Regions from separate parts of the Bacillus sp. EB V-12 genome, predicted to be linked through region 2. Evidence: riboswitches for the same ligand, from Rfam matches in the RefSeq annotation. Region 2 holds a riboswitch; the other holds the start of a gene.

Region 1 (5,142 bases), on a different contig from region 2:
GCGCTGCTTCCGATATCTTCTAAATAACTAATCATACGGAACAGCTCACCAAATCCAACAATTTCTTTATCTAATAACGCTGATACTGCTTCAATTGTGACATCGCGTTTCGTAATACCAGTACCGCCATTTGTTAATATAACATCTACATCTTCCTTATGATAACCAGCTAACACTGCTTGCTGGATACTTTCTTTATCATCTTTTACAATTTCATAAGAAGTTACTTTATGTCCCGCTTCTTTTAACAATTCATGTAATAGTTGTCCGCTCTTATCTGTTTCTTCCGTACGTGTATCGGAAATCGTCACGATCTTGCAACGCACTTCTTTTGGAGCTTGTTTTTTATGTTCAGTTACACTCATTTTTTATCTTTCCTTTCTTAAAGACTTTTCTTCATTTTATCATACATACCTTTACACAATTATGTATGAAGCCAATCATGCGCCATGATACAATATAAGTATACTAACCCACAAAAAGGAAAGTGCACTTTCTTATACTCCTAGACTACACATCTTTAGCTACTCTTTATATTTTCTACATAATAGAATTCAATTTTAAAACTTGTACTAAAAAATAAATTGGAGGTCTACATAGTATGGAACTTTATAAAAAATTAACAACAACATTTATCCTCTTATTCATCGCTTCAATCACTGTCGGCTTTTCCTTAAAAGGCGCAATTCCATACGCTACATTAGTAAGCATTATATTCGCGACACTATTTTTACTAAGTAGTGCCTTTTGCGCAGGTAAAGCACGTCAAATGAAAGGTTGATTACATATGTCCAGAAGAAACCAATCCTTTGTAAATCATGTGAAAAGAAAATACAAAAGGAGGACTTACATTGTTTAAATCAAACCGTATCCAGTTACGAAAGTTTTCCGAAGATGATATTCTAACATATTATAAATGGCATAATGATATAGACGTTATGAGTTCAACTACTCTCACTCTTGATAAATATTCCCTTCAAGACACAGAAAAACTTTGCCAGCAATTTATTCATTCTTCGGACTCTAAGAGCTATATCATTGAAGAAAAATCTACGCATCTTTCAATTGGTATTACTTCTTTAATTCATATTGATTCGTATAACCGAAACGCTGAATGTATTATTGATATTGGTAACAAGGATTACTGGGGGCAAGGTTATGGGAAGGAAGCTTTCACCTTATTATTGGATTATGCATTTTTAGAATTAAATTTACATCGCCTTTCTTTACGAGTATTTTCTTTTAACGATAGAGCAATTAAATTATATAAATCACTCGGTTTTCAACATGAAGGAACTTGTAAAGAAGCTATATTCCGCAATGGCAATTGGCATGACATTGAACTCTTCGCTTTATTCCAACGTAATTATAAATAAAAAAAGCTTTGCGCTCACCGCGCAAAGCTTTTTTTCATATATTATAGACCAGCTTGCTCTTTTAAAGCTGCTGCTTTGTCTGTACGCTCCCATGATAGATCTACATCAGTACGTCCGAAGTGGCCGTAAGCTGCTGTTTGTTTGTAAATTGGGCGACGTAAGTCTAGCATTTTAATAATACCAGCTGGGCGAAGATCGAAGTTGTTACGAACTAGTTCTACTAGTACGTCTTCAGATACTTTACCAGTGCCGAATGTATCAACTGAAATTGATACTGGTTGTGCTACACCGATTGCGTATGCAAGTTGCACTTCTGCTTTTTCAGCAAGACCAGCTGCTACGATGTTTTTCGCAACATAACGAGCTGCATATGCTGCAGAACGGTCAACTTTCGTTGCATCTTTACCAGAGAATGCACCGCCACCGTGGCGAGCGTATCCACCGTAAGTATCAACGATGATTTTACGTCCTGTTAAACCAGCATCACCTTGTGGTCCACCAATTACGAAGCGGCCAGTTGGGTTAATGAAGAATTTCGTTTCTCCATCCATTAATTCTGCTGGTACTACAGCTTTAATTACGTGCTCTTTTAAGTCGCGATCGATTTCTTCCCATGTAACATCTGGGTGATGTTGTGTAGAAATTACGATAGTATCAACACGTACTGGTTTACCATTTTCATCATACTCAACTGTAACTTGCGTTTTTCCATCCGGACGTAGGTATGATAATGTATCATCTTTACGTACTTCAGTTAAACGGCGAGCTAATTTGTGAGCAAGCGAGATTGGAAGTGGCATTAACTCTTGTGTTTCATTACATGCGAAACCAAACATTAAACCTTGGTCTCCTGCACCAATTGCCTCAATCTCAGCGTCAGTCATTTGACCTTCGCGTGCTTCTAGCGCTTGGTCAACACCCATAGCGATGTCAGCAGATTGCTCATCGATAGATGTTAAAACTGCACAAGTTTCTGCATCGAATCCGTATTTTGCGCGTGTGTAACCAATGCCTTGAATTGTTTCACGAACGATTTTTGGAATATCTACGTAAGTAGAAGTCGTAATTTCCCCCGCTACCAATACTAAACCAGTTGTTACAGTTGTTTCACAAGCTACACGTGCATTTGCGTCTTTTGATAAGATCGCATCTAAAATTGAATCAGAAATTTGGTCACAAATTTTATCTGGATGTCCTTCAGTTACAGACTCAGATGTGAACAGATGACGTTTTTTTGTCATGTGGTAAACCTCCCTACAGTAATTGTATATATTGTACGGAACTCATCCTTAATTTGCCACAAACTGCGACATACATTTATTCTCCCACACAAGCATACAGAAAAACCTTTCCTACTTTACATAGAGGAAAGGTTTAATTTGCTACTTGCATACTGCTTTTTGCCCTTCGCTCTTATCGTTCGAGACCTGTAGCCTCGCACAGGTTTTAGCACCTATTCACCTGCATTTATCAATACAAGTGAGGTTGCTGGGCTTCATCGGGCCTGTCCCTCCGCCAGCTCGGGATAAGAGAGTATCCGTCCCAACCTATACTAAAGAAATGATATTCATTTGTCAATTAATATTCACATTTTCCTGAAAGTTTTTCTCAATACGCCTGAAATGAAATATTAATAGGGAAATAATGCATTCACACAAACAAAAAGAAATAAATAGTATACATTATTTATATAATTGTGTTATACTCTTGTTGGGGATTACGAGAAATATTTCATTAAATGAAAAGGATGGTATATAAATATGAGTACTGTGAATGTCCAAATTGGTTTACACGAATTATTGAACGGAAGCAATGCACAGATTCAACTAAGTGTTCCGCAATTAGTGGAAAAAGTATTAATGCGAAATGAAGGGAAATTAACTTCGACTGGTGCCGTTTCTGCTTCAACTGGAAAATATACAGGACGTTCTCCTAAAGATAAATTTATTGTGAAAGAAGCATCGGTTGCTGACAAAATTGCTTGGGGAGCTGTGAACCAACCGATTTCTGAAGAACATTTTAATAAATTATATACTAAAGTTTTAGAATACTTAAAAGAAAAAGAAGAGTTATTCGTCTTCAAAGGATTTGCAGGCGCTGACCGCAATTACCGCCTACCAATTCAAGTTATTAATGAATATGCATGGCACAATTTATTTGTACATCAATTATTCATTCGTCCAACTGAAGAAGAATTAACAACTCATGAGTCAGGGTTCACAATTGTTTCTGCACCGAACTTCAAAGCTGATCCAGCTGTTGACGGTACAAACTCTGAAGCATTCATTATGGTTTCATTCGAAAAACGTATTGTACTAATTGGTGGTACAGAATACGCTGGAGAAATGAAAAAATCAATCTTCTCTATTATGAACTTCTTACTACCTGAACAAGATATTCTTTCTATGCATTGCTCTGCAAACGTAGGTGAAGAAGGCGACGTAGCACTATTCTTCGGTTTATCTGGAACAGGTAAAACAACATTATCTGCTGATCCAAACCGTAAATTAATCGGTGATGATGAGCACGGTTGGTCTGATAACGGTGTATTCAATATTGAAGGCGGTTGCTACGCGAAATGTGTAAACCTTTCTCACGAGAAAGAACCACAAATTTTCGATGCAATCACATTTGGATCTGTTTTAGAAAACGTTATCATTAATGACCAAACACGTATCGCCGACTACAACGATACTACTTTAACAGAAAATACTCGTGCTGCATACCCTATGCATGCGATCGACAATATCGTACTGCCAAGTGTTGCTGGACACCCAAATACAATTATTTTCTTAACTGCTGATGCATCTGGCGTATTGCCTCCAATCAGTAAGTTATCAAAAGAGCAAGCTATGTATCATTTCTTAAGTGGTTACACTAGTAAACTAGCAGGAACAGAGCGCGGCGTTACTTCTCCGCAAGCTACATTCTCAACTTGCTTCGGTTCACCATTCTTACCACTTGATGCATCTCGCTACGCTGAAATGCTTGGTGAAAAAATCGAGAAACACGATGCGAAAGTATTCTTAGTAAACACTGGCTGGACTGGTGGCGAATACGGCGTTGGTAAACGTATGAACTTAGGTTACACTCGTGCAATGATTCAAGCTGCATTAAACGGTGAACTTGCGAAAACTGAAACAGCTAAACATGATATCTTCGGTCTTGAAGTTCCACTTCACGTACCAGGTGTACCTGACGAAGTGTTAATGCCTGAACAAACTTGGGCTGATAAAGCTGCTTACAAAGCAAAAGCAATCGAACTTGCAAATGAATTCAAAGCTAACTTCAAAAAATTCGACAGCGTATCTGAAGACATTATTAACTTAGGCGGTCCAATCGCTTAAATTAAAACTTTCTGTTGGAATAACCCTTTACTCATATGAATAAGTGTCGTGTAACCGTAAAGTTTCGCGTACTCACCGACAAAACCCAATGCGGCTTAACGGTTACACACACTTACATAAAAAAGAAGCTTACGTGAAAACGTAAGCTTCTTTCTATATCTTATATAAAGTGAAACGCTAATCTCTTCATCTGTGACCTAGATTATAAAATTACAGCTTCGAATATATACATTATATCCCTACTCACTACATCTCTCGGGTTTCACATCGTATGGGGCTAAAAAAGGCCCTGACCGCTTCTATTCGTGACTGGATCATCTATTCCATCTAAAAAGAAGTCTTTTATCTTTTTAGCTCTTTGTTAGTTCTTTCTCATCTTTCATGCTATAGTAACCTAAATTCACAACGATTAAGAAATA
Region 2 (5,142 bases):
TACCATTTGCTAAACGAAGCGTTTCTACAACAGAATCATAATCTTCCTTCCCTAAAAAACCAGTAAGGGGGCTATATCCACCTGTCGCCAATAGTTCTAAATCACTTAACGCAATATTGTCTAATTTAATCTCTTTTTCAATTTGTGATACGTCATATGTCTCATCTATACGGTTTACTAATTCGTTTACTATGCTCATTTTTCTATATCCTCTCTTCGCTTTATTTCAAGATTCATCTTATTGGTAATGAAGACCACATTCAGTTTTCACTTTTCCAGCCCATCTACCATCTCTTGAATCGCCACCATCCCCTACAGGTAACGTACATTTCTCACACCCAATACTTGGATAGCCAACATCATGCAACGGGTTATACGGCAAGCTATGTTTGTATACATATCGCCAAACTTCTTTCCACGTCCAATGAATGAGTGGACAAACTTTAATAGATTGAAAACGATGATCTTGATTTATAAACTTTGTATGCTTACGTGTTTCTGATTGTTCCCTTCTTAAGCCCGATATCCATGCTTTTTCCACGACTAATGATTTTTCTAAAGGTAAAATTTTTCTAATCTTACAACAAAGATTCGGATTGCTCTCCCACAGTTTTTCACCATGCAACTTCGCCTGTTCATCAAGTGTAAGTTCTGGCTGTTTTTCTATAATATTCAATGAAGGAAATCGTTCCCGCACTTTTCGAATTAATTCATACGTTTCTTGAAAATGAACATTTGTATCCAAAAATACAACTTTAGCAGATGGATTTACTTGGTTTATAATGTGCAGCAATACCATACCTTCCACCCCAAAGCTACATGCGTAGACAACCTCATCTTTATATTCTTTATAAGCCCAATTTAATACTGATAACGCACCTTTTGTTTCATCTTCTTCCGAAAACGAAACAACATTTTCTTCCCACGTTTCATACGTCAACATGTTTTTTCCCCCTGTAAAAGCAAAAAGACGGTTTTAACCTAATGAAAATAGGTTAAAACCGCCTCTAGTTTTTCTAGTCAGCGCTTTTCACTTTAAACGTACTTTTTCACTTTTCTCTAACTGAATTACTTTTCCATCTTGCACAACAATTGTAATTGAACCATATTTCATATCAGCAAGCATCGCTTCAATCTTCTCGGATACTTCATCAAAATGTTCCCGTACACTCACGCGAACAGCCCCCCTTTTTATTCATAAAAAAAATCTTTCCCATTTCGAAAAGACTGTTCGGTAATATATTTTACCTTATCTTTCAAAATGGATCCCATTTTGCTGGATTTAGCACCTTGCTTTCTATAAGCAGGTTGCCGAGCTTCTTCGGGCCAGTTCCCTCCGCTTCTCTTGATAAGCTTTGTATTTGTATTTTATCACAATTCTGATTTTTTTCAATCCTAGTTTTCCGATATATTTTAATTATTTTATTTTATAAAAAAGGAATTGTCCATTCGAACAACTCCTTTTCCTATTTAGACAAGCTCTTTAATACGTATGCGATCGTTCCCAATAATATTTTCATATGTTTCGCGTTCCACAACTACTTGCGATGTTCCGCCTTTTGCAAAGACAACGGCTGGTCTTCGAATCCGATTGTAATTATTCGCCATCGAGTACCCGTATGCTCCTGTACAGGAAACTGCTAGTAAATCAGAAGCAGCGACTTTCGGTAAATGAATATCCCAAATCAACATATCTCCACTCTCACAGCATTTCCCAGCAATCGAAACGAGTTCCTCATTCTCATCATTCCCTCGATTCGCTAACATCGCTTCATAACGCGCACTATATAAAGCAGGTCTTAAATTATCTGTCATTCCACCATCGACTGATACATATTTCCGAATACCAGGAATATCTTTCACAGATCCAACTGTATAAATTGTTGTCCCAGCATCACCTACAATGCTACGGCCTGGCTCAATCCATATTTCTGGCAATGGATATTCACATACAGTAAATTGTTCTCTCACTGCACTTGTTACAGCTCGCACATATGTCTCAAGAGTTAATGGTGTATCTGACTCTGTGTAACGTATTCCAAATCCCCCGCCTACATTTAACACTTTTACTACATAGTTTGTTTGCTCTCTCACTTCTTCTAAAAATTGGCGAAGAACTTCAATTGCTCGAACAAAACCAGCTGTTTCAAATATTTGCGACCCAATATGTGAATGGATCCCTAGCACATTATAATTTGATTTTTGTAAAGCAAATCCAATTGCCTGCATCGCTTGACCGTTTGAAACACCAAATCCAAATTTCGAATCATCTTGACCTGTTGTAATATATTCATGTGTGTGCGCCTCTACTCCAGGCGTTACACGAATTAATATGTTCACAAATTTCCCATGTTGCATCGCTAAATCGTGTAAAACTTCTAATTCAAAGAAATTATCTACGACAAAACAACCGATATTCGCCTGAAGAGCCATCACTATTTCTTCTTCTGTTTTATTATTTCCATGAAAATGAATACGTGATGCCGGAAATCCTGCTTGGAGCGCAGTATATAATTCTCCCCCAGAAACAACGTCTAATGACATACTCTCTTCACGAGCTACTCGGCACATCTCCATGCACAAGAACGCCTTGCTTGCATATGCTACTTGATAAGAGAAACCACTTTCTTTAAAAGCACGATGAAATGCTCGGCATTTTCCTCGAATAGACTCTTCATCGTATACATAAAGTGGTGTTCCGTATTGCTTTGCTAGCTGCGTCGTATCGCACCCTCCAATTTCTAAGTGTCCTTGCCCATTAATTCGGCTTGTGCCGTGTAAATACATTTTAATTCCTCCCTTATTTCCTCTAAAACTCATAACCCCAATCTTCTATTCATTGCAGCACGCTTTTAGATAGACAAAAAACGCGCGGAACAATGTTCACACGCGTTTCTTATTAGGAAAAATATATATTGAAAAAATAAACGAGTTGTTATCTCCTCAAAATAAGAAACCGCATCAACATCTCCAAATAGCTCTCCATAAAATAAATCTTATGACAGTACTACATTTATTCAATGCAGTCCCAATATATGAATAAGATGGTTATTCTTATATTTCGGCAATAGTCCCTTTCAACCTATGATCACAGATTCCATTAAATCTCCCATAGCTTACTCTTTCCTATCGCGGCCTCTACCTTTGAGAGTAGATGAGGTAAGTCTATTTAATTTTCAAACATCTAATTGTTGCTATTAACAATACCAAAGGACCATTTTATTTGTCAAACAATTTTTTATATTGTTTTTTTACAGTTTAGTTTCGTATCATTTGGTAAGCGCTTTACTGAAATCTTTGTCACTTCCCATTCGCCTTCTTCGTTATTAAATGTAATCGTTACCTTCTCAAATGGTGGAGCAATTTTCCCAGCAACACGTTCATACTTTGTCACTTCAATACTTGCTTGAAATAAATATGTACCGCTATACACTTTTTTTAAACTAATAATTTTAGGACATTGATAAGGTTTCAAACTTCCATATTGTTTTTCAATTGCTTTATTTATTTTTGGAAATAAAACAGAATAAAGTGCATCTTCCATAAGAGGTGCATCATATTGGGCTACCGACACACTCGGTGAAGTAAAAAGTATAACACTACTGCATGCTATAAAATATAATAATTTTCGCATTATAACCTCCGTATAATCACGCGATTCTTTCTGCGTACGATAATTATCATACATAGAAATTCTGTTTTATTGTCTCCCACCACTCTTTTTCTACTCGATTATTATAAAAAAGCCCACAACCTTCTTTTATTTTCGTATAATGATACTCATAGTATAATAATCATAATAACAAAGGACTGTTCGTATATATAAAATGAGTCGTTAAGCAAACTGACTCACAAGAACTGTCATGCTTTTTAGGAGAGGAGTATATTATGCTACAACATCTGTTTCCAAAACTGCGATTTGCACTCGTTGCAGTCGTTTTACTATGGATTAAAACATATATTGTGTACAAGCTAGCATTTGATATTAAAATTGATAATTTCTTTGAAGAATTCATGCTTTTTATCAATCCACTAGCTGCGTTACTTTTATTTTTCGGCTTAGCTTTACTTGCATCTAAGCACCGAAACCGAATTATAATTGGAATCAGTTTTATACTGTCATTTATTTTATTTGGAAACGCAATGTTTTATGGGTTCTATAACGATTTCGTTACTTTCCCGGTTTTATTCCAAACAAACAATATGGCTGATTTAGGGACAAGTATAAAAGAACTCTTTACGTACAAAACATTACTTTTATTTGCAGATGCAATTATTTTAATGTTTATTTCACGTAAATTCCCATCATTTGGCGACAAAACACCACTTTCCCGCTCAGAGAAGCGAACTTTCTTTAGCGGTGTAACAGCTTTATTAGCACTACAAATTGTTGTATCAGTTATTTATAAACCACAAATGTTCTCGCGCTCATTTGACCGTCAAACTGTCGTGAAGAATTTAGGTTTATACACATACCATCTATTTGATATTACGCTTCAATCCAAGTCTTCAGCTGAGCGTGTATTTGCAAGTGGGGATGGGTTTTCTGAAATTAAAAACTATACAGACTCAAAAGACAAACAAGTTGATAAAAACTTATTTGGAGCTGCAAAAGGTAAAAATGTAATTTTAATTTCAATGGAATCTACACAAAACTTTGTTATTAATAAAAAAATAAATGGAAAAGAAATTACACCATTTTTAAATGAATTTATTAAGGATAGTTTCTATTTCGATAACTTCTATCATCAAACTGGACAAGGCAAAACTTCTGATGCTGAATTTATCGTTGAAAACTCACTTTATCCGCTAGATCGTGGTTCTGTATTCTTTACTCATGCAACAAATGAATACACAGCGACACCAGAACAATTAAAGAAATACGGATATTCTTCTGCCGTCTTCCATTCAAACGATAAAACGTTTTGGAATCGGGATGTAATGTATCCTGCGCTTGGATATGATCGTTATTTTAATTTAAATGATTACGCAGGAACGGAGCAAATGTCTGTCGGTTGGGGATTAAAAGATAAAGAGTTCTTTGAACAATCTATTCCAAAGTTAAAATCTTTACCGCAACCGTTCTATACAAAATTTATTACATTAACAAATCATTTTCCGTTTCTTCTAAATCCGGAAGAT

The links. A riboswitch is a leader RNA that binds a small molecule or an ion and turns the genes downstream of it on or off. The one in region 2 is predicted to bind S-adenosylmethionine.
Region 1: linked by a shared signal. The riboswitch ahead of metK (methionine adenosyltransferase) and the one ahead of ACZDYH_RS09935 (YezD family protein) in region 2 are both predicted to bind S-adenosylmethionine.

What each region holds. Positions count from the first base shown of each region.
Region 1 is NZ_JBUXJL010000011.1:99,093-104,234, reverse strand. It holds gene ACZDYH_RS25395 (MogA/MoaB family molybdenum cofactor biosynthesis protein) at 1-365, opposite strand, end outside; gene ACZDYH_RS25390 (hypothetical protein) at 602-781, shown strand; gene ACZDYH_RS25385 (GNAT family N-acetyltransferase) at 852-1,376, shown strand; gene metK (methionine adenosyltransferase) at 1,418-2,617, opposite strand; SAM riboswitch class I at 2,787-2,908, opposite strand; gene pckA (phosphoenolpyruvate carboxykinase (ATP)) at 3,137-4,723, shown strand; gene ACZDYH_RS25370 (ATP synthase subunit I) at 5,074-5,142, opposite strand, start outside.
Region 2 is NZ_JBUXJL010000002.1:636,660-641,801, reverse strand. It holds gene sat (sulfate adenylyltransferase) at 1-199, opposite strand, end outside; gene ACZDYH_RS09940 (phosphoadenylyl-sulfate reductase) at 239-943, opposite strand; gene ACZDYH_RS09935 (YezD family protein) at 1,031-1,174, opposite strand; SAM riboswitch class I at 1,247-1,355, opposite strand; gene lysA (diaminopimelate decarboxylase) at 1,471-2,787, opposite strand; lysine riboswitch at 2,968-3,149, opposite strand; gene ACZDYH_RS09925 (DUF3888 domain-containing protein) at 3,239-3,634, opposite strand; gene ACZDYH_RS09920 (LTA synthase family protein) at 3,889-5,142, shown strand, end outside.